One region of the Burkholderia sp. MSh2 genome, then DNA from elsewhere that is predicted to be linked to it. Evidence: predicted binding sites of a transcription regulator. Region 1 holds the regulator's gene; the other holds the start of a gene.
What was found. The regulator FliA, encoded in region 1, starts transcription of late flagellar genes. The targets are predictions, from matches to a motif close to CTAAAGTTTNNNNNNNNNNNGCCGNTA.
Positions count from the first base shown of each region.

Region 2: the regulator FliA is predicted to act here: its motif matches at 8,041-8,067, upstream of motA (flagellar motor stator protein MotA).

Region 1 is NZ_JPGM01000004.1:52,104-62,472, reverse strand. Features, by position in the region: gene GQ57_RS02780 (DUF3443 family protein) at 1-539, shown strand, start outside; gene GQ57_RS02775 (hypothetical protein) at 882-1,286, opposite strand; gene GQ57_RS02770 (DUF805 domain-containing protein) at 1,662-2,042, shown strand; gene flhB (flagellar biosynthesis protein FlhB) at 2,351-3,568, shown strand; gene flhA (flagellar biosynthesis protein FlhA) at 3,565-5,664, shown strand; gene flhF (flagellar biosynthesis protein FlhF) at 5,661-7,430, shown strand; gene GQ57_RS02750 (nucleotide-binding protein) at 7,423-8,241, shown strand; gene GQ57_RS02745 (RNA polymerase sigma factor FliA) at 8,264-8,998, shown strand; S-adenosyl-L-homocysteine riboswitch at 9,064-9,173, shown strand; gene ahcY (adenosylhomocysteinase) at 9,206-10,369, shown strand, end outside.
Region 2 is NZ_JPGM01000026.1:107,124-117,492, reverse strand. Features, by position in the region: gene GQ57_RS17665 (choline ABC transporter substrate-binding protein) at 1-880, opposite strand, end outside; gene GQ57_RS17660 (MgtC/SapB family protein) at 1,112-1,792, shown strand; gene GQ57_RS17655 (DeoR/GlpR family DNA-binding transcription regulator) at 1,837-2,604, shown strand; gene GQ57_RS17650 (molybdopterin-dependent oxidoreductase) at 2,736-3,227, shown strand; gene GQ57_RS17645 (winged helix-turn-helix domain-containing protein) at 3,304-3,669, shown strand; gene GQ57_RS17640 (DUF2325 domain-containing protein) at 3,786-5,132, opposite strand; gene GQ57_RS17635 (hypothetical protein) at 5,243-5,788, opposite strand; gene motB (flagellar motor protein MotB) at 6,036-6,992, opposite strand; gene motA (flagellar motor stator protein MotA) at 7,003-7,872, opposite strand; gene GQ57_RS17620 (patatin-like phospholipase family protein) at 8,335-9,261, shown strand; gene GQ57_RS17615 (aldehyde dehydrogenase family protein) at 9,496-10,369, opposite strand, start outside.

The DNA of each region.
Region 1 (10,369 bases):
CGCAGCAGGTGGCCAACCCGGTGCCGCATTTCGCCGACAACAGCGGCTTGAGCGTGACGATGCCGGGCATTTCGAGCAGCGGGCAGGCGAGCGCGACCGGCACGCTGACCTTCGGCCTGCCCGACCTGACCGGGAAGACCGTGATGACCTCGACCACGACGGGCGATGTCAACGCGACGTTCCTCGGACGCAACGTGACCGCGTTCTTCGATACGGGCTCGAACGCGTACTTCTTCAACGATTCGTCCCAGACGGCCTGCTCGAAGAACCCGCAGTTCTACTGCCCGACGTCGTCGCCGGCCAGCTATTCCGCGACGCTGAGCGGCCAGAACGGCGTGGCCGCGACGGTGTCGATGTCCGTCGCGAACGCGGATTCGCTGTTCGCGAACTCGTCGACGTTTGCGTTCAACGACATCGCGGGCCCGTTCGGTTCGTCCGCGTGGCTCGACATCGGCCTGCCGTACTTCTACGGCCGGACGATCTACATCGGGATGGACAAGACCGCGAGCGGCGGCCCGGCGCCTTTCGTCGCGTTCTGACGCGGCGCGGCCGTACGCTGGAGCAAGGGGGGCGAGAAATCGCCCCCTTTTTTTATCCGTGCGCCGCGCGCGTACGGCGGAGCGAACCGGACGGCCGCAGCACGCGCGCGCAGTGCGGCGGGAGGCGCGACCGCTCCGGCGTGCCGGCGCAAGTCGTGTCCGTGCGGATGAACGGAACGGATCGCGGGCGAACCGGCGCGCCGGGCGCGCGATGGCGCAGGCGATGGCGATGCGGACGCTCGATCCCGGCGCGCTGCAGGCGGCGCCGGCCGGTCGCGGCCGGCGGCGCGGGGCCGCGATGCACGGGAACGGCCTCCGGCCCGCGCCCGGCGCGAACCGGCGCTAGGCCGGTGGCCGGCCGTTGCGCATCAGGAGCGTATGGTCGAGGAAGTGGTGGCCGGGCCCGTAGGCGGTGCTTTCGATCCGCACCGCGTCGGCCGGTGCGACCGCACGCCCGGCCGCGTCGACCGACACCGATTCGATCTCGACGACCGGCACGCACCATGCCGCGCGCGCCCGTTCGGTCGGCTCGCCGCGCGTGTCGAAGCAGCGGAACGTGAAGCTCTCGGAGTAGTCCTGCGCGCGCAAGGTCCTCGTCGAGCCGTTCCACGCATCGTGCAGGGCGATCGTGCCGGGGTGCGGTGCGTCGGGCGCCTGCGCGCCGGGCGGCAGGGCCGGCGTGCCCGCGCAGCCGGCGGCCAGCGCGCAGGCGAGCGACAGCGACGGGACGAGCGGATGACGGAGCATGATGCGGTTCGGCCGGCCGGGAAATGGCGAAGGGTAGCGCGATTCGCGCGTTCGCGTAATACCGGCGGGTTAATCGAATCCCGCATGCCCGTGCCGATTATCGATCGAACCCGGTTTCATGCGCATGTAATCAAATTCAGGATTATCGGGGGCTGCAGTTTCTGTCAGGTTTTCGAGATTGTGAAAATGACGCGGCACGCAAGCCCGTGGCGCGGCGTTGCGCTATTGCAGCCGTTTCCGCGTCGCGCCGGCGGACGGCCAGTACAGGCGGGCAAGCCGGCCTGCACGCGAAAAGAGATGGAGCTTGCCGACATTCAAACATATAATGCCGGCGTTGTTTCCGGGGTGCCAATATATAACAGGAGGGTAATAAAGATGAATTTCTCTGAAGCCGTTCGTACCGTACTTAATAAATACGCGACATTCGAAGGCCGGGCGCGTCGTGCCGAATACTGGTATTTCGCGCTGCTGAGCTGCATTCTGTCGATCGTCGGCCAGGTCATCGGCGCGGTGGGCCGTGACGCGGGCGTGATCACGCTGCTGCTGCTCGGCGTGATTTTCCTGATTTCGCTGGCCCTGATCATTCCGGGCATCGCGGTCAGCGTGCGCCGCCTGCACGATACGGGCCGCTCGGGCTGGTTCCTGCTGATCGGGCTCATTCCGATCATCGGCGGCATCCTGCTGCTCGTGTGGATGTGCTCGCGCGGCACCGAGGGCCCGAACCGCTTCGGCGCGGACCCGATCCCGGCGGTCTGACCGACGCCTGCCCCGGCGCGCGTCGCGTCGCGCCGGGGCCCGATTTTCCCGCGGCTTGCGCCGCGGCGTTGCACCATTTCCCCGCCCGACACCGTCGCCGTCCCGCCCGGGACCGACGCTTCGCGATCCCGCCGACCGCCGCGCCGTATCGCCGTTCCGGCCCGTTCCGGCCCGCTTTGCGCCGGCCCGCCCGATTCCCCGAAATACCCCCCTTTCCCGGCTTTCCTCGACCGATCGCTGGTTGACGCCTCCATGAATAATCGGTGTCACTGGAAAACGGCATTCCGCCGTACCCGACTGGAGGCCCCGTGGCAGACGAGAGCGATCTCGACAAGACCGAAGCCGCCACTCCGAGACGCCGTGCGAAGGCGCGCGAGGAGGGGCAGGTCGCGCGCTCGCGCGAACTGGCGTCGTTCGCGCTGCTCGCGGCCGGGTTCTACGGCGCGTGGTTGCTCGCCGGTCCGTCGGGTGGCCATCTGCAGGCGATGCTGCGCGGCGCGTTCACGTTCGATCGCGCGACCGCGTTCGACACGAACCGGATGCTGTCGGCGGCCGGCAGCGCGAGCCTCGAAGGCTTTGCCGCGCTGCTGCCGCTCCTCGCGCTCACCGGCCTCGCCGCGTTGCTCGCGCCGATGGCGCTCGGCGGCTGGCTGATCTCGCAGAAAACGTTCGAGCTGAAGTTCGACCGCCTGAACCCGATCTCGGGCCTCGGCCGGATCTTCTCGATCCAGGGGCCGATCCAGCTCGGGATGTCGGTCGCGAAGACGCTGGTCGTCGGCGGGGTCGGCGGCGTCGCGATCTGGCGCAGCAAGGACGAACTGCTCGGCCTCGCGACGCAGCCGCTCGGCGCGGCGCTGCCCGATGCGCTGCACCTGGTCGCGGTGTGCTGCGGCACGACGGTCGCCGGGATGCTGGTGGTCGCCGCGCTCGACGTGCCTTACCAAATCTGGCAGTACAACAAGAAGTTGCGCATGACGAAGGAAGAAGTGAAGCGCGAGCATCGCGAGAACGAAGGCGATCCGCACGTGAAGGGGCGGATCCGCCAGCAGCAGCGCGCGCTCGCGCGCCGCCGGATGATGGCGGCCGTGCCGACGGCCGACGTGGTCGTCACGAACCCGACGCACTTCGCCGTCGCGCTGAAATACACGGACGGCGCGATGCGCGCGCCGAAGGTCGTCGCGAAGGGCGTGAACCTCGTCGCCGCGCGCATCCGCGAACTCGCATCCGAACACAACGTGCCGCTGCTCGAGGCGCCGCCGCTCGCACGTGCGCTGTATCACAACGTCGAACTCGAGCGCGAGATTCCCGGCTCGCTGTACGCGGCCGTCGCCGAAGTGCTCGCGTGGGTCTACCAGCTCAAGCGCTTCCGTTCGGAAGGCGGCGCGTTCCCGGCGGTGCCGGTCGATCTCGACGTGCCGGCCGAACTCGACAAGGGCGCGTCGGTGTCCACCGACGACGAACGCGAGGAAGCCGAAGACTCGCTCGGCAAGCCGGGTCGCAACGGCACGCCGGGGGCCGCCGCATGAGCACGCCGACCGGACTGTTCGCGAAGCGCCCGAACATGCTCGCGGGTACCAACCTGCGCGCGCTCGCGGGCCCGATCCTCATCTGCATGATCCTGGGGATGATGATCCTGCCGCTGCCGCCGCTGCTGCTGGATCTGCTGTTCACGTTCAACATCGCGCTGTCGGTGATGGTGCTGCTCGTCAGCATGTACACGATGAAGCCGCTCGATTTCGCGGCGTTCCCGAGCGTGCTGCTGTTCTCGACGCTGTTGCGCCTGTCGCTGAACGTCGCGTCGACGCGCGTCGTGCTGCTCGAAGGCCACACCGGGCCGGACGCGGCCGGCCAGGTGATCGAGGCGTTCGGCCACTTCCTCGTCGGTGGCAACTTCGCGGTCGGCATCGTCGTGTTCGTGATCCTGATGATCATCAACTTCATGGTGATCACGAAGGGCGCGGGGCGGATCGCCGAAGTGTCCGCGCGCTTCACGCTCGACGCGATGCCCGGCAAGCAGATGGCGATCGACGCCGACCTGAACGCCGGCCTGATCAACGAGGAACAGGCCCGCAAGCGCCGCCAGTCCGTCGCGCAGGAAGCCGAGTTCTACGGCTCGATGGACGGTGCGTCGAAGTTCGTGCGCGGCGACGCGATCGCCGGCCTGATCATCATGGCGATCAACGTGATCGGCGGCCTGATCGTCGGGATGGTCCAGCACGACATGAGCTTCGCCGCGGCCGGCACCAACTACACGTTGCTGACGATCGGCGACGGCCTCGTCGCGCAGATCCCGTCGCTCGTGATCTCGACCGCGGCCGGCGTGATCGTGTCGCGCGTCGCGACCGACGAGGACATCGGCACGCAGATCACCGGCCAGCTGTTCACGAACCCGCGCGTGCTGACGATCACCGGCGCGATCATCGTGCTGATGGGGCTGATCCCGGGGATGCCGCACTTCGCGTTCCTCGCGCTCGGCGGCGGCGCGATCTGGCTGGCGCGCACGCAGACCCGCCGCGCGGCGGCCCGCAAGGCGGCCGGCGACGTGACGGACATCGCGCCGCCCGCGGCGCTGCCGTCCGACAGCCATGAGGCGACCTGGGACGACGTGCAGCTGATCGACCCGCTCGGGCTGGAAGTCGGCTACCGGCTGATCCCGCTCGTCGACAGGAACAGCGACGGCGAACTGCTCAAGCGCATCAAGAGCATCCGCAAGAAATTCGCGCAGGAAATCGGCTTCCTGCCGCCGGTGATCCATATCCGCGACAACCTCGAACTGCGGCCGAACGCGTACCGGATCGCGCTGAAGGGCGTCGAGATCGGCGTCGGCGAAGTGTTCCCGGGCCAGTGGCTCGCGATCAACCCGGGCCAGGTCACGGCCGCGCTGCCGGGCGCCGTCACGCAGGACCCCGCGTTCGGGCTGCCGGCCGTGTGGATCGACGTCGCGATGCGCGAACAGGCGCAGGTGTACGGCTACACGGTGGTCGACGCGAGCACGGTCGTGGCGACGCACCTGAACCATCTCGTGGTCCAGCACGCGGCCGAGCTGCTCGGCCGCCAGGAAGTGCAGGCGCTCGTCGAGCGCACCGGCAAGGACGCGCCGTCGCTCGTCGAGGACCTCGTGCCGAAGACGATCTCGCTGACGACGCTGCAGAAAGTGCTGCAGAACCTGCTCGAGGAAGGCGTGCCGATCCGCGACATGCGCACGATCCTCGAGGCCGTGTCCGAACATGCGGGCCGCGGCGACGCGTTCGAGATCACCGCCGCGGTGCGGCTCGCGCTCGGTCGCGCGATCACGCAGCAGTGGTATCCGGGCGTGGGCGAGATGCAGGTGATGGGCCTCGATTCGAATCTCGAGCGCGTGCTGTCGCAGGCGCTCGCCACCGGCGCGAATCCGGGCCTCGAGCCCGGCCTGGCGCACAACCTTCTGACCGGTACGCAGCAGGCGATGCTGCGTCAACAGAATCTCGGGCTGCCGCCCGTGCTGCTCGTGCAGCACGCGCTGCGCGCGATGCTCGCGCGTTTCCTGCGCCGCAGCCTGCCGCAATTGAAAGTGCTGTCGTATGCCGAAGTGCCGGACACACGCACGATCAAAGTCGTTAACGTCATCGGGGGTTCCGCTTGAACATTCGCAAATTCACCGGCGCTACGAGCCGCGACGCCCTCCGTCTCGTGCGCGAGGCGCTCGGCGCCGACGCGGTCGTGCTGTCGAACCGCACGCTCGATGACGGCAGCGTGGAAATCGTCGCCCTCGCCGATTCGGACCTCGCCGCCGTGGCGCCGCCGGCCGCGGTGCGGCCGCGGCTCGCCATGCCGCGGCTGCCGGAATCCGTGCCGGCCGCCGCGGTGCCGGGCATCGTGTCGCGCCCGGGTGCGGCGCTGGGCCGCCCGGCCGTCAATCCGTACGCCGCCGACGAAGGCGGGCTGCCGGACGTGTTCTCGTCGGTCTTCGGCGCGAGCGCCGAGGCGGACGAGACAGCGGCGCACCTGCCGGCGGGCGACGTGGACGCGCCGGACGCGGCCGCGCCGTCGATCGCGGCACCTGCTGCCGCCGCGCCGGCCGCCGGTACGCCGGCCCCTGCTTCCGAACCCGCGCCGTGGCTGGTCGAGCACGCGAAACGCCTGACGCAGCAGCGCGACGCGCTGATCGCGCGCGCGCAGGCGACGCCCGCCGCGCCGCAAGCGAGCGCGCCCGCGCCGCAGCCGCAGCCGGCCGCGAGCGCGACGCCGCCCGACTGGGCGCGCGAGATCGTGCGCGACGCCGAACGCCGGATGCCGGCCGCCGCCGTGCGCGCGCAGGAAGCGAGCGCCGCGCAGGCCGCGCGGGCGGCCGAGCGCACGCGCCTGTCCGCCGACACGGCCGCCGCGGTGGCCGATGCGGTGAAGTCGCGCATCGAGCGGATCGTCAATGACACGGTGATGCAGGAGCTCGGCGAACTGCGCGGGCGGATGGACGAGCAGTTCGACAGCCTGATGTGGCACGACCGCCAGCGCCGCAGCGCCGTGCATGGCGCGCTGACGAAGCACCTGTTTGCCGCCGGCTTCTCCGCGCAGCTCGTGCGGATGCTGGTCGACAACCTGCCGTCCGGCGATGACATGCAGAGCTTCGAACAGGCCGCCGAGTGGGCGCAGTCGGTGCTCGCGGCGAACCTGCCGGTGCTCGACAGCGAGGATGCGCTGATGGAGCGCGGCGGCGTATTCGCGCTGATGGGGCCGACGGGCGTCGGCAAGACGACCACCACCGCGAAGCTGGCCGCGCGCTGCGTGATGCGCTTCGGCGCGAGCAAGGTCGCGCTGCTGACCACCGACAGCTACCGGATCGGCGGCCACGAGCAGCTGCGCATCTTCGGCAGGATTCTCGGCGTGCCGGTGCACGCGGTGAAGGATGCGGGCGATCTCGCGCTCGCGCTGTCCGAGCTGCGCAACAAGCACATCGTGCTGATCGACACGATCGGCATGAGCCAGCGCGACCGCGCGGTATCCGACCAGATCGCGATGCTGCACGGCGCGAACGCGCCGGTGCAGCGCCTGCTGCTGCTCAACGCGACCAGCCATGGCGACACGCTCAACGAAGTCGTGCAGGCCTACCGCAGCGCCGGCGAGCATCCGGATCTGGCCGGCTGCATCCTCACCAAGCTCGACGAGGCGACCCACCTCGGCGGCGTGCTCGACACGGTGATCCGCTACAAGCTGCCGGTCCACTACGTGTCGACCGGCCAGAAGGTGCCGGAGAACCTGTACGTCGCCTCGACCCGATTCCTGCTGAAGAGCGCGTTCTGCGTACCGCGCGACGGTTCGCCCTTCGTCCCGCAAGACGAGGACATGCCGACGCTGCTGTCCGCGCTGACCGCACGTTCCACCGCCGAGCTGCACGAGGTGCGATTTGGATAAACGGATCATCGACCAGGCTGAAGGATTGCGGCGCCTGCTGGCCGGGCGCACATCGCGGATCGTTGCGGTGGCGGGCGGGCCGGCGGGCGTCGGCTGCACGTCCACCGTCGTGAACCTGGCGGCGGCGCTCGCGTCGCTCGGCAAGGACGTGCTCGTCGTCGACGAGCGCGCCGACGTGCATTCGGCCAGCGCGACCCTTGCGGGCGCGTGGCTGCGCGAAGGCGAGCGCACGCGGGTGGCGGCCGGGTTCGGCCTGTGCGCGGCCGCGCGGTTCGCGCGCGCCGGCTATACCGATGCGCAGCTGAGCGACTTCATCGACGGCCCGGCCGACATCGTCCTCGTCGACGCGCAACTCGGCGCCGACGGCGCGTTCTCGGCGCTCGCGCGCGAGGCGCACGACGTGCTGATCGTCACGCGGGTTGCCGCGCAGGCGATCACCGAGGCGTACGCGTGCATGAAGCGGCTGCATTTCGCCCATGCGTTCGCGCAGTTCCGCGTGCTGACCAACCAGGTCGGCAGCCATGCGGACGCGAAGGTCGCGTTCGACAACCTCGCGGGCGTCGCGAGCCGCTACCTGACGGTGTCGATCGCCGATGCAGGCTGCGTGAGCGCGGATCAGCTCGTCGAGCATGCGCGCGAGCTGATGCGGGCGGCGGTCGACGCGTTTCCGTCGTCGGCGGCCGCGCGCGACTACCGGCAGATTGCCGCCGATCTGCTGTACTGGCCGATGCGTCCGGGTCCGGGCGCGGGGCGCGCCGTCCACGCGGGCGGCAAGCCGTCGTACGAGGCGGGCGCGGCACACGCCGCATGAGCGCCACCGGAAGGAGAGAGCCATGATGTACAACGCTCAAGGAAAGATGTCCCAGGCCGACGTGCTCGCGCAATATGCGCCGCTCGTGCGTCGTCTCGGGCTGCAGCTCGTCGCGAAGATGCCGGCGAGCGTCGATCTCGACGACCTGATCCAGGCCGGCATGATCGGCCTGATGGATGCCGCCGGCCGCTACAAGGAAGACCAGGGCGCGCAGTTCGAGACCTACGCGACGCAGCGCATCCGCGGCGCGATGCTCGACGAGCTGCGCAGCAACGACTGGCTGCCGCGCAGCCTGCGCAAGACGTCGCGCGAGGTCGAGCAGGCGGTGCACCAGGTCGAGCAGCATCTCGGTCGCTCGGCGAGCGAGGCCGAGATCGCGCAGCACCTGAACATGCCGCTCGACGAATACCAGGGGATGCTTCAGGACCTGCACGGCAGCCAGCTCATCTACTACGAGGATTTCGATCGCGCGGCCGACGACGAGCCGTTTCTCGACCGCTACCGCGTCGATCACGCCGACCCGCTGTCGGCGCTGCTCGACGAGCACCTGCGCGAGGCGCTCGTCGAGGCGATCGAGCGGCTGCCCGAGCGCGAGAAGCTGCTGATGTCGCTGTACTACGAGCGGGGTCTGAATCTGCGCGAGATCGGCGCGGTGCTCGAAGTGAGCGAATCGCGCGTGTGCCAGTTGCACAGCCAGGCCGTCGCGCGCCTGCGCGCACGGCTGCGCGAACAGGCGTGGGTCGGCGCCGAGTCCTGACCCTTTCGTGGCGGTCGCGCGCGCGGATGCGCATTCCGCGCGCCGATTTGCTACAATCCTTCCCGTTTTCCGAGGAGCGTTGCGACGGGCCGTCCCAGGCCCGCCAGGCTCGGAAAGCTTCACCAAGCAGCCGGCGAATGCGCCGGCCCCGCTTCCTGAACGGCGCTCACGTCACCAATCTAGAAACTTTTTAGAAAGGAGGGCGTGATGAACGCCATTATCGATACCCAGGCTTCCAAGGATTACGTCGTCGCCGATCTGGCACTGGCCGGCTGGGGCCGCAAGGAACTGAACATCGCCGAGACCGAAATGCCGGGCCTCGTGCAGATTCGCGACGAATACAAGGCGCAGCAGCCGCTGAAGGGCGCGCGCATCGCCGGTTCCCTGCACATGACGATCCAGACGGGCGTGCTGATCGAGACGCTGAAGGCGCTCGGCGCGGACGTCCGCTGGGCCTCGTGCAACATCTTCTCGACGCAGGATCACGCCGCGGCCGCGATCGTCGAGGCCGGCACGCCGGTGTTCGCGTACAAGGGCGAGTCGCTCGACGAGTACTGGGAGTACTCGCACCGCATCTTCGAATGGCCGAACGGCGAATTCGCGAACATGATCCTGGACGACGGCGGCGACGCAACGCTGCTGCTGATCCTCGGCTCGAAGGCCGAGAAGGACCGTTCGGCGATCGCGAAGCCGACCAACGAGGAAGAAGTCGCGCTGTACAAGTCGATCGCGAAGCACCTCGACATCGACGCGAACTGGTACTCGAAGCGCCTCGCGCACATCAAGGGCGTGACCGAGGAAACCACGACCGGCGTGCACCGCCTGTACCAGATGGAAAAGGACGGCCGCCTGCCGTTCCCGGCGTTCAACGTGAACGATTCGGTCACGAAGTCGAAGTTCGACAACCTGTACGGCTGCCGTGAATCGCTGGTCGACGGCATCAAGCGCGCGACCGACGTGATGATCGCGGGCAAGGTCGCGGTCGTCGCGGGCTACGGCGACGTGGGCAAGGGTTGCGCGCAGTCGCTGCGCGGTCTGGGCGCGACCGTGTGGGTCACCGAAATCGATCCGATCTGCGCGCTGCAGGCGGCGATGGAAGGCTACCGCGTCGTGACGATGGAATACGCGGCCGACAAGGCCGACATCTTCGTGACGGCGACCGGCAACTACCACGTGATCAACCACGACCACATGAAGGCGATGCGCCACAACGCGATCGTCTGCAACATCGGTCACTTCGACTCGGAAATCGACGTCGCGTCGACCCGCCAGTACCAGTGGGAAAACATCAAGCCGCAGGTCGACCACATCATCTTCCCGGACGGCAAGCGCGTGATCCTGCTGGCGGAAGGCCGCCTCGTGAACCTCGGC
Region 2 (10,369 bases), on a different contig from region 1:
CGAGCCACTTCGACAGCACGCCGGGGTGCTGCTTCGCCCATTCCTTCGCCACCGCGACCGGATCGGCGTGATTCATGATCGGCACCATCAGCTGGTTCTCCTCGTCGGTCGTGAACGTCAGGTTGGTCAGCAGCCGGCCGACGTTCGGGCAGCGTTCGAGATAGCCGGGCGTGACGAGCGTATAGACCTTCGCGGAGCCGTAGTTCGGGCCGAACACGCCGTCGCCGCCGTCGAGGTAGGCGATCTTGTAGTTGATGTTCATCGGATGCGGCTCCCACGCGAGGAACACGATCATCCGGTGCTCCTGCACGGCGCGCGTCACCTGCACCAGCATCCCGGCCTCGCTCGATTCGACCAGCTTGAAGCCGCCCAGCCCGAACTCGTTCCGGTCGATCATCCGCTGGATCAGCGCGTTGCCGTTGTTGCCGGCGCCGATCCCGTAGATCTTGCCGTCGAGCTGGTCGCGGAACCTGGCGATATCGGCAAAGCCGCGGAGGCCCTTGTCCGCCGCGTATTGCGGCACGGCCAGCGTGTAGCGCGCGCCGACCAGGTTGGGCTGCGGCAGCTGGTGCACGGCGCCGGCGTCGACGAACGGCTTTACCGTCGGCGTCATGCTCGGATCCCAGTAGCCGAGGAATGCGTCGATCTGCGCCTTCTTCACGCCGGCCAGGACGATCGGCGGCGAGGCGATCGTCTTGGTCGCCTCGTAACCGAGCCCTTCCAGCAGCATCATCGCGACCCCGGTGGTGGCCGCGATATCGCTCCAGCCGACGTCGCCGAGCGTCACCTTCCTGCAGACGTCGGCCTCCGACGCGTGAACGGGGGCCGTTGCCAGCGCCGCCAGCAACGTGGCGGACAACATCCATGCCTTCTTCATCATGTTGGTCTCCTAAGCAAGTGCGGATCGTACTGCCTGAATGGTATGACGATTGAACTGACTGACCGGATGAAACAAACGAACTCGGGTCTGGCTTTGTATTTTTTCGTACCGTATATTAGAAAACACAAAATCGCAACATCGCACAAAAATACAACCTGCCGGTCGCCGGATGCGGCCGGCGGGCCGCACTTCACCGGATGGGTAAATCAGGTCAAGCCAAGGAGGCCCCGAATGATCAGCCAGATGGAAATCGTTTCCCGCCTGTTGCTGGCGGCATTGCTCGGCAGCATCGTCGGCATCGAGCGCGAGCGCCTGTCGTGGGCGGCCGGGTTGCGCACGCACATGCTGGTGGCGGTGGGCGCCGCGCTCGTGATGGTCGTGTCGGCGTTCGGCTTCGCCGATATCCAGAACGCGCGGAACGTGTCGCTGGACCCGTCGCGCGTGGCCGCGCAGGTCGTGTCGGGCATCGGCTTCCTCGGCGCCGGGTCGATCATGCTGCGCGGCGAGATCATCCGCGGCCTGACCACCGCGGCGAGCCTGTGGGTCGTCGCGGCGGTCGGGCTGGCCGTGGGCGGCGGCATGTACGTGGCCGCGATCGCGGCCACGGCTATCGTGCTCGCGATCCTGGCCGGCCTGAAGCCGATCGAGAAGCGCTTCTTCGCCACGCGGCAGCGCTGGGGCGTGCGCATCCTCGCGTGCCGCGGCGCCGTGAAGCTGACGTCGCTGCAGGCGATGCCGGGCATCGACGCGGCGCGCATCGTGCAGTTCGTGATCGAGCGGGACGACGCCGCGCCCGACGACGACCGTATCCACCTGGTGTTCGCAAAGATGACGAGCAGCGAGTTCCAGGCGGTGCGTCAATCCCTGCAGACCCTCGTCGGCATCAAAAAGATGGAAGAGAGCGCAGCGTAGACGGCCGTTCGAATACCATTGACGAATATTTTCGGGGACAAGTCATGTGGCAAGAAGAGCGATATCAGAGGATCCGACTTCTGTTATCGAAGATGCAGCGCGTTTCCACCGACCGGATCATGGCCGACCTGAACGTGTCGCGCGAAACCGTGCGCCGCGATCTCGTCGACCTCGAAGCGCTGGGCGAGCTGAAGCGCGTACACGGCGGCGCGGTGCAGGTGGGCGACGAAGCGCCGATCGCCGAACGCGCGCAGACGCACGTGAAGTCGAAGCTGGCGATCGCCCGGGCGGCCGCGCGGCTGGTCGCGGGCTCGCAGACGCTGTTCATCGACGCGGGCACGACCACGATGCTGCTGGCCGACGAACTGGCCAAGCTGTCGGGCCTCACGATCGTCACGAATTCGATCGACGTCGCGCTGAAGATGCGGTCGAGCGACCCGGCGCACACGAGGAACGAGACGATCCTGCTCGGCGGGACGATCGGCGCCCGCGCGGCCGCGACCGTCGGCGACGGCACGGTCGCGGAAATCTTCCGCTACCGCGCCGATCTCGCATTGCTGTCGCCGGTCGGCGTCGATTCCGTGCGCGGCGCGACCAACTTCGACCGGATGGAAACCGAAGTGGCGCGCGCGATGGTGAGCAACGCGGCGGAAGTCGCGATCCTGGCCGATTTCAGCAAGCTCGGCACGAACAGCCGGATCAGCTTCTGCGAGCCGGCGCGGATCGGCACGCTCGTGACGGACCGGAAGGCGGAATCGGCCGACAGCTTCAAGCGTCTCAGGAAGGTCGTCGGGCGCGTCGTGCTGTCGTAGCGCGGGGCACGATCGGCCGCCGTTATGCCGCGCATGCGGCAGGCATGCCGCCGGCCGTGGCGATCGCGGCGTAATATATCCGCCGATACGACGCAGGCCCGCCCACCGGCAGGCCGTCACGGAGGCGGGCGATGGATACGGAAAGGACGGCGGCGCCCTCGGCGCAACAGGCGGAGGCGGGCTCGATCGCGCTGACGGGCGCGTTCGTGCGGCCGATGACGGTGACGCTCGACGATCTGCGCCGGCACGCGAGCGCGACGGCCGAGCCGTTCGACCTGCGCTGCTTCACGACGAACCGCTTCATCCGCTCGGTCGCGCCGTATCGCGGCGCGCGGCTGAAGGACCTGCTCGACGCGGCCGGGCTGCGCAACGATACGCCGGGCGACTTCAAGCGCATGGTGTTCGTCGCGCATGCGCACGACGGCTACGCGGTCACGTTTTCCTGGCATGAACTGTTCAACACGCCAGTCGGCGAACACGTGATCGTCGCGTTCGAATGCGGCGATACGCCGCTGTCGATCGACGACGGCGCGCCGCTGCTGTTCTCGGGCGCCGATCTCCTGCCCGCGCCGCGCCACGTGAAGCGGCTGGCCGGCATCGTCGCGCGCGTGCTCGAGGTCTGAGCGGGCGCCCGGCGCCGGCGTTTGCCGTGGCGGCCATCGTGTATGCTTGGCCGCATCGTTCAAAGGGCGGCACAACATGAAGACACCGGTACACCCCAAGCCTGAGGTGCGGTTCAGGATGCGGATCCAGCAGGCCGACACGATCGCGCTGGGCCCGGGCAAGGTTGCGCTGCTCGAAGCCGTGCGCGAGCACGGTTCGATTTCGGCGGCGGCGCGCAGCCTGCAGATGTCGTACCGGCGTGCGTGGCTGCTGATGGACGAACTGAACCGCTCGCTGAAATCGCCGGCGATGGTGTCCGAACATGGCGGTCAGAGCGGCGGCGGCAGTGTGCTCACGCCGGTCGGCGAGGAGATCATCCGGCTCTATCGCGAGATCGAGGCGCGTGCTTACGCGGCGTGCGCCGACGACATCACCGCGCTCACGAAGATGGTGCGGCGCTGAAGGGGGCTCCGTGCGAACGCTCGCGCGGAGCCGGCTCCCGCTGACGACCGGCCTGCACCGGCCCGCCGAGGGGCCGCGCAACGGCGAACGCGTCGCAGCGAATCGGGCCCTGGGCCCTAGCCGTGCCGCAGGCAGAAGCGCGGCGTGTCGCCCGCGGCGGCATCCGGCGTCATGACATTGCGCGCCTGCGCATCGAGCCGCCCGATCAGTTCGACGAAGCTGGCGACGCTGGCCGTCCGCAGCGGATAGTACGCGATGTGGTGGCGTTCGCAGATGCGCTTGAGCTGGTTCATCGAATCGTGGTCGATGCAGTCGACCGGGAACACCACCATCTGCGCGCCCGGTAGCGCCGCGGCCAGCAGGCCCTTGCGATCCTCGATGCCGCCGTCGTGCAGCGTCACGTCGCCGCCCGCCGCTTCGACGATCCGCGTGATCGCGCGGTTCGAGCCCGGGCGCCCGCCGACGTACACCACGCGCATGCCCTGCAGGATCGACAGCGGATCGATCGCGCGTTCGGCCGGGCTCTCCGTCGACGCCTGCACCGCCTGTTCGATCGCGCTCGCTTCGGCGCGCAGCGTCTTCACCATCGTCGTCAGGTCGTCGAGCCGCGCGCGCATCGCGCGGGCGCTCGCCTGTTCCGCGACGATCCGCTGCTCGGCCGCCTCGCGCCGGCTCGTGTGCAGCGCGAGCCGCTCGTCGCGCGCGGCCAGCGCCTCGCGCAGTTCGTGTACTTCGTCGCGCAATACGCTTTCAGCCGCCAACGGCTGCGCGTTCTGGCGCGCGGCGAGGGCGTCCCGTTCCTGCAGCGCCGCGTCGCGCTGCGCGCTCATCTCGTGCAGGCGCGCCTGCTGCCGTTCGATCTTCGCGTGCAGCGCCGCATTCTCTTCCTCCAGCGCGACGAGCCGCCGGATATCGGCGCGATTGGCCGCGCCGACCAGGTGCGACAGCATGTGCAGGTCGCCGAACGCGGCCTGGCGCACGCCCATCGTCGTGCGCGGATGCGTCATCAGCGCCCAGTAGGCGGGCGGAATGTCGCCGTTCTTCAGCGCGTCCTGCCACAGCGCGAGCAGCGCGTCGGCATCGTGTGCCTTGTCGAACAGGCGGATCGCGCCGGCGTAGCGCTCGTCGAGCGCCTTGTGCAACGCCTTGCCGCCGGCCGCGCCTTCGATCGCGAGTTCGACGGCCGCGTGGTGGATGTCGAGGTCGGTGGCGTGCTGGCGATCCAGGTCGGTGAATTTCGGCACGAGCTTGCGCAGTTCGTGCGTGGTCAGGCAGGTGCCGATGATCGAGCAGTGCAGGTGCGAATCGAGTTCGGACAGGCGCGCGCGGCGCTTCAGCTCGGCCTGTTGCGCGGCGGACGGCGCGCAGCATGCGTCGACCCGCGTGCCGGTCGACGCGGACGGATGACCGCCCGGCGACGAAAGATCCGCCGTGCGGGCCAGGCGAAAAGGCGGGGCGTGCATGTTGACCTCGATCCGGCGCGGTCGAGCCGGAGACGGATGCGCGAAAGATTCGCGAAATATACCACGGAATATAACGCTCGAAATTCCGGGGAAAGCGAGCAGCGGCGCGCTCAGCAGGGCACGGTCGCGCGCTCGGTGCGGGGCGGTGCGGACGGACCGGGCGCCGCCGGCGAAACGGGGAGGGATGGCGGCGCGTGACGCGCCATCACGGATTCGACGCACAGCCCGACGAGCAGCACGTCGGCACGCTCCAGCGCGGCCACCGCGTCGCGCATCGCGGCCGGGTCGTTGCTGAACGAATCGGAGAACACGTCGTCGCGGGTGCGTTCGAGGCGGCGCGCGTGCTCGATCGCCCGTTCGAGTTCGGGCAGGCGCGTGAAGCGGGCGGTGCGGGCCGCGTCTTCCAGCGTCGACAGCAGTTCGCGAAACCCCATGGCGGGCAGCGCGTCGTCCGGCGTGCCGTCGGCGTGCGCGGCCGGGAACATCCGGATGAAGCGCACGATGCTGCCGCGCAGCCGCCGGAACGCGTCGACGACATCCGTGACCTGCTGCGCGCGCGCGTCGCTCGACAGCGGCCTGAGCGCGCTGATCTTGCGCGCGAGCGGCTGTTCCCGTGCGGCGCGCTGCGGGGCGCGGTCCGTCGGCGTGCGGGGCATGGTGAATCTCCGGAAGTGCAGGTGTCGATATATTCTACGGAATATATCGGATGGGCAGAAAAACGGCGTCGTGCGCGAGACACGGCGCCGTCGGCGGCCCGAACACTCTCGCGGGCCGGTCGATGTCGCGCCCGGCCGTTCCGAACGCGACCATGAAGCGGGGGAGATGCGCAGTCGGGCGCGAGGATGTGCGCGGCGGCCGGACCCGTCGGACCCGTCCGGCCCGCTTGCGTGGCTGCGTTCGCGCCTAATGCGGCCGCGCGAGCGCCGCCGGCAGCACGGCGGCCCGGGCGCCGGCCGCTTCGTCCACGGTCGTCCTGCCGCCGTCCCGAAAGAACGCCTGCTCGGCGGCATTGTTCATCACGAGGATGCTGATGCGGCGATTGGTCGGCTCGTCCGCGACGTTCCGGTCGAGCGGCAGGACATCCGCGAGCCCGCGCACCTGGAGCAGCTTCTCTTCCCGCAATCCGCCGGCGACGAGCGCGCGCCGCGCGGCGTTCGCTCGATCGCTGGAGAGCTCCCAGTTCGAATAGCCGGCGGGGCCGTCGGGATACGGCGTCGAATCGGTATGCCCCGCGATCGACACGCGGTTTTCGACGTCGTCGAGTGCCGTACCGATCTGGGTGAGGATGGCGGTGGCATACGCTTCGGGTTGCGAACTGCCCGACGCGAACATCGGGCGCTTGAGCGTATCGACGATCTCGATGCGCAAGCCCTCGTGCGTGATCGCGATCCGGATCTGGTCCTGGTACGCGCGCAATGACGGGCTGTGCGTAATCGCCGCGGTCAGCTTTTCCTTCAGGCGTTCGAGCTTTTGCGTATCGACGATGCCGGCGAGTGCCGCGGGCGAACTGGCCGGCGCCGGTTGCGCGTTGGTGTCGATGGCCGGCGCCGGGTCCGACAGGTCGCGGCCGCCACCTTGCACGACGCTCGGACGAGGCGCCTGTGCATCTTTGCCGCCGGACAGGAGCGTCGACAGCGGCGTGTTGAAGTAATCCTCGATCCCCTGCCTGTCGTACTTCGAAACCGAGCCGAGGAGCCACATCAGCAGGAAGAACGCCATCATCGCCGTGACGAAGTCGGCGTAGGCGATTTTCCATGCGCCGCCGTGGTGGGCGTCGTGCTCCTCGCCTCGCTTGCGGCGCACGACGACGAGCGATGCCGGGACGGACTGCTTCGACGGGTTGGAGCGACTGTCGGCCATGACGCCTCCGTTACGCGGGCTTGGGCGACTTCGTTGCGCGGACGGCCTCGTCAAGCTCCTTGAAGCTCGGGCGATCGGCCGTGAACAGCACCTTGCGGCCGAATTCCACCGCCACCGCCGGCGCGTAGCCGCTCATCGACGCGAGCAGCACGGCCTTCACGCACTGGAACGGCTTGGCCGCGGCGCGGCCCTTCGCATTGAGCAGATCCGCGAGCGGACCGATGAAGCCATACGCGAGCAGGATGCCGAGGAACGTGCCGACGAGCGCGCCGGCGATCATCTTGCCGAGCACGGCGGGCGGCGCGCCGACCGAGCCCATCGTATGCACGACGCCCATCACCGCGGCGACGATGCCGAACGCCGGCAGGCCGTCCGCCATCTTCTGGATCGCATTGGCCGCGACCGACGCCTCCGCATGGTGCGTATGCAGTTCTTCATCCATGAGGTCCTGCATCTCCAGCACGTTCACGTTGCCGCTCGACATCATCCGCAGATAGTCGACGATGAAGTCGAGCAGGTGATGATCCTCGAGCACATGCGAGTACTTCTGAAACAGCGGGCTTTGTTCGGGCGCGTCGACGTCGGCCTCGAGCGCCATCATGCCGTCCTTGCGCGCCTTCTGCAGCAGCTCGTACAGCAGCGCGATCAGTTCGACGTATTGCTGTTTCGTATAGCCGCCGCCCTTGAAGCAGGTGGGCAGGCTCTTGATCGTCTTCTTCAGCGTCGTGACCGGATTGCTGACGACGAACGCGCCCAGCGCGGCGCCGAAAATGCACAGCAGTTCGAACGGTTGCAGCAAGGCCGGCACATGGCCGCCTACGCCGATAAAGCTGCCGATCACCGACCCGATCACGACGATCCACCCGATGGCTACGAACATGATTACCTCGTCCGCGACTTGCGCCGCTGCATGTGTTGTCGAAATGCGCGCGGGACGCCCGGTCGTCCCGCTCCATGCCCGCTCGGCCCCGGTTCGTCGCGTGCCGGATGCGGTTCGAGGCCTCCCGATGCGTCGCAACGCCATGGCCGTCGGCGGGTGTTGATGCAATAACGGCGATCGTCCGGACGACTGAACCCGTGATTCCGCGTATCGCGCGTGATTCACGGCCGGCACACGTTTGCGGGCGCCGATATGCGCGATTCTCTTGATCGAGGTCAAAAAGGGCGCGGTCTTCGCGCGAGGCCCCGTATGGATGCGATCCGGAAACGGCGCGGCGAACGACGTCACTGTCCCCAAATCGGGATCATGGCGGGATGCGGGGAGCGCGGCGCGGGTCGACCGCCCGGGGCCGCGTGCCGGCAGGGTTTTCATCAGGACATCCGGGGCGGCGTACGATCCATGATGGAGAACGCGCTGTCGCAGCCAACCGCAGGAGGGCGCACCGTGACGTCCGATTCCACTCCCTCGACCGCCTTCGTGTTTGCCGGCGGCGGCAGTCTTGGCGCGATCGAGGTCGGCATGCTCCGCGAGCTGGTCGCGAGCGGCGAACGGCCCGATTGCGTGGTCGGCGCGTCGGCGGGCGCGATCAATGCCGCCTATTTCGCCGGCCGGCCGGACGCGGACGGCGTCGCGATGCTCGCCGCGCTGTGGTGCAGGCTTCGCCGTCAGGACGTGATGCCGTTCTCGATGCGCAGCCTCGTCGCGATGCTGCTGCGCAACCGGCCCCATCTGGTCGAAGCCGATGCGCTGCGCCTGCTGCTGGAACAGAACCTGCCGTACCGGCGGATCGAGCAGGCCGCGTTGCCGCTCCACGTCGTCGCAACCGACGTGCTGAACGGCCAGGAAGTCGTGCTGTCCGCGGGCCCCGTCGTGGATGCCGTGCAGGCCAGCGCGGCCATTCCCGGCGTGTTTCCGTCGGTCAGCATCGGCGGCGTGGAACTCGTCGACGGCGGCGTCGCGAACAATACGCCGATCTCCGTTGCGATCGCGCTCGGCGTCAAGCGGATCGTCGTGCTGCCGGCCGGGTTCGCCTGCGCGTTGCGCGTACCGCCGCGCAGCGCGATCGCGCATGCGACGCACGCACTCACGCTCGTGATCGCGCGGCAACTGGTGCGCGATCTGGAGCTGTATGCGGCGCGTGCGCAAATCCATGTCGTGCCGCCGCTCTGTCCGCTCGACGTATCGTCATACGATTACTCGCGGTGCGCACAACTGATCGACCAGGCCGCGGAACGCACGCGCGCGTGGATCGATGCGGGTGGGCTCGCGCAGTGCGCGATTCCGGGCGGCCTGCGTGAGCACGATCATTCCGCGGCGTTGTCGCATTGAGGGGTGTTCGAGCGTCTGCAAGCTTACGAACGGCGAACGGCGAACGGCGAACGCCGAACGCCGAACGCCGAACGCCGAACGCCAAACGCCAAACGCCAAACGCCAAACGCCAAACGCCAAACGCCAAACGCGAGGCTCGCCCCCCGGAAACCAATGAAGAAAAAAACGGCGCCATGCACGAGACACGGCGCCGCGAACGGCCTGAACGGCCGCACTGGTCAGTCGATCAGTCCATCAGTCGATCGCGCGCATCGCGTGGCGCAGTTCCTGATAGCTGCGCAGCCCCGCGATGCCGAGTTCGCGGCCGATCCCGCTGAGCCCGAACCCGCCCCAGCACACGTGCGGATAGATGAGCTGCGGTGCGTTGATCCACACGAGCCCCGCGCGCACGCGCTGCTGGAATTGCTTCGCGATACCCGCGTCGCGCGTCACGACGGTCGCGACGAGCCCGTAGCGGGTGTCGTTCGCGAGCGCAATCGCTTCGTCGTCGGTGCGGAACGACTTCACGCACGCGACGGGGCCGAACACCTCGTCGGTCCAAAGCGGGTTGTCGGCCGCCGGCTCGGCGATCACGACGGGCGCCATGAAGAAGCCCGCGCCGCCGGCATCCGCCACCCGGCCGCTGAAGGCGACGCGTGCGCCCGCATCGATGCCGTGCCGGAGCATCGCCTCGACGCGCGTGCGCTGCGCGGCCGAGATCAGCGGCCCCATCGCGACCTGTGCCGAGGCGGGCGGCGCGACGACGAGCGCGCGCACGGCCGTCTCGAACGCGGCCATGAAGCTGCGGTACACGCTGTCGTGCACGAGGATGCGCGCGGTGGCCGAGCACATCTGCCCCGCGTTCGTGAAAGCACCGGCGACCGCGAGCGACACCGCGAGATCGAGATCGGCGTCGTCGCGCACGATCAGCGCCGACTTGCCGCCGAGTTCGAGCGTCACGCGCTTCATGTCGACGGCGGCGGCCTGCATGACCTTGCGGCCGGCCGCCGTGCTGCCGGTAAACGAAATCTTGTCGATCAGCGGATGCGCGGTCAGTGCCGCGCCAACCTCGGCGCCGCCGTTCACGACGTTGACGACGCCGGCCGGCACGCCGGCCTCGGCGACGATG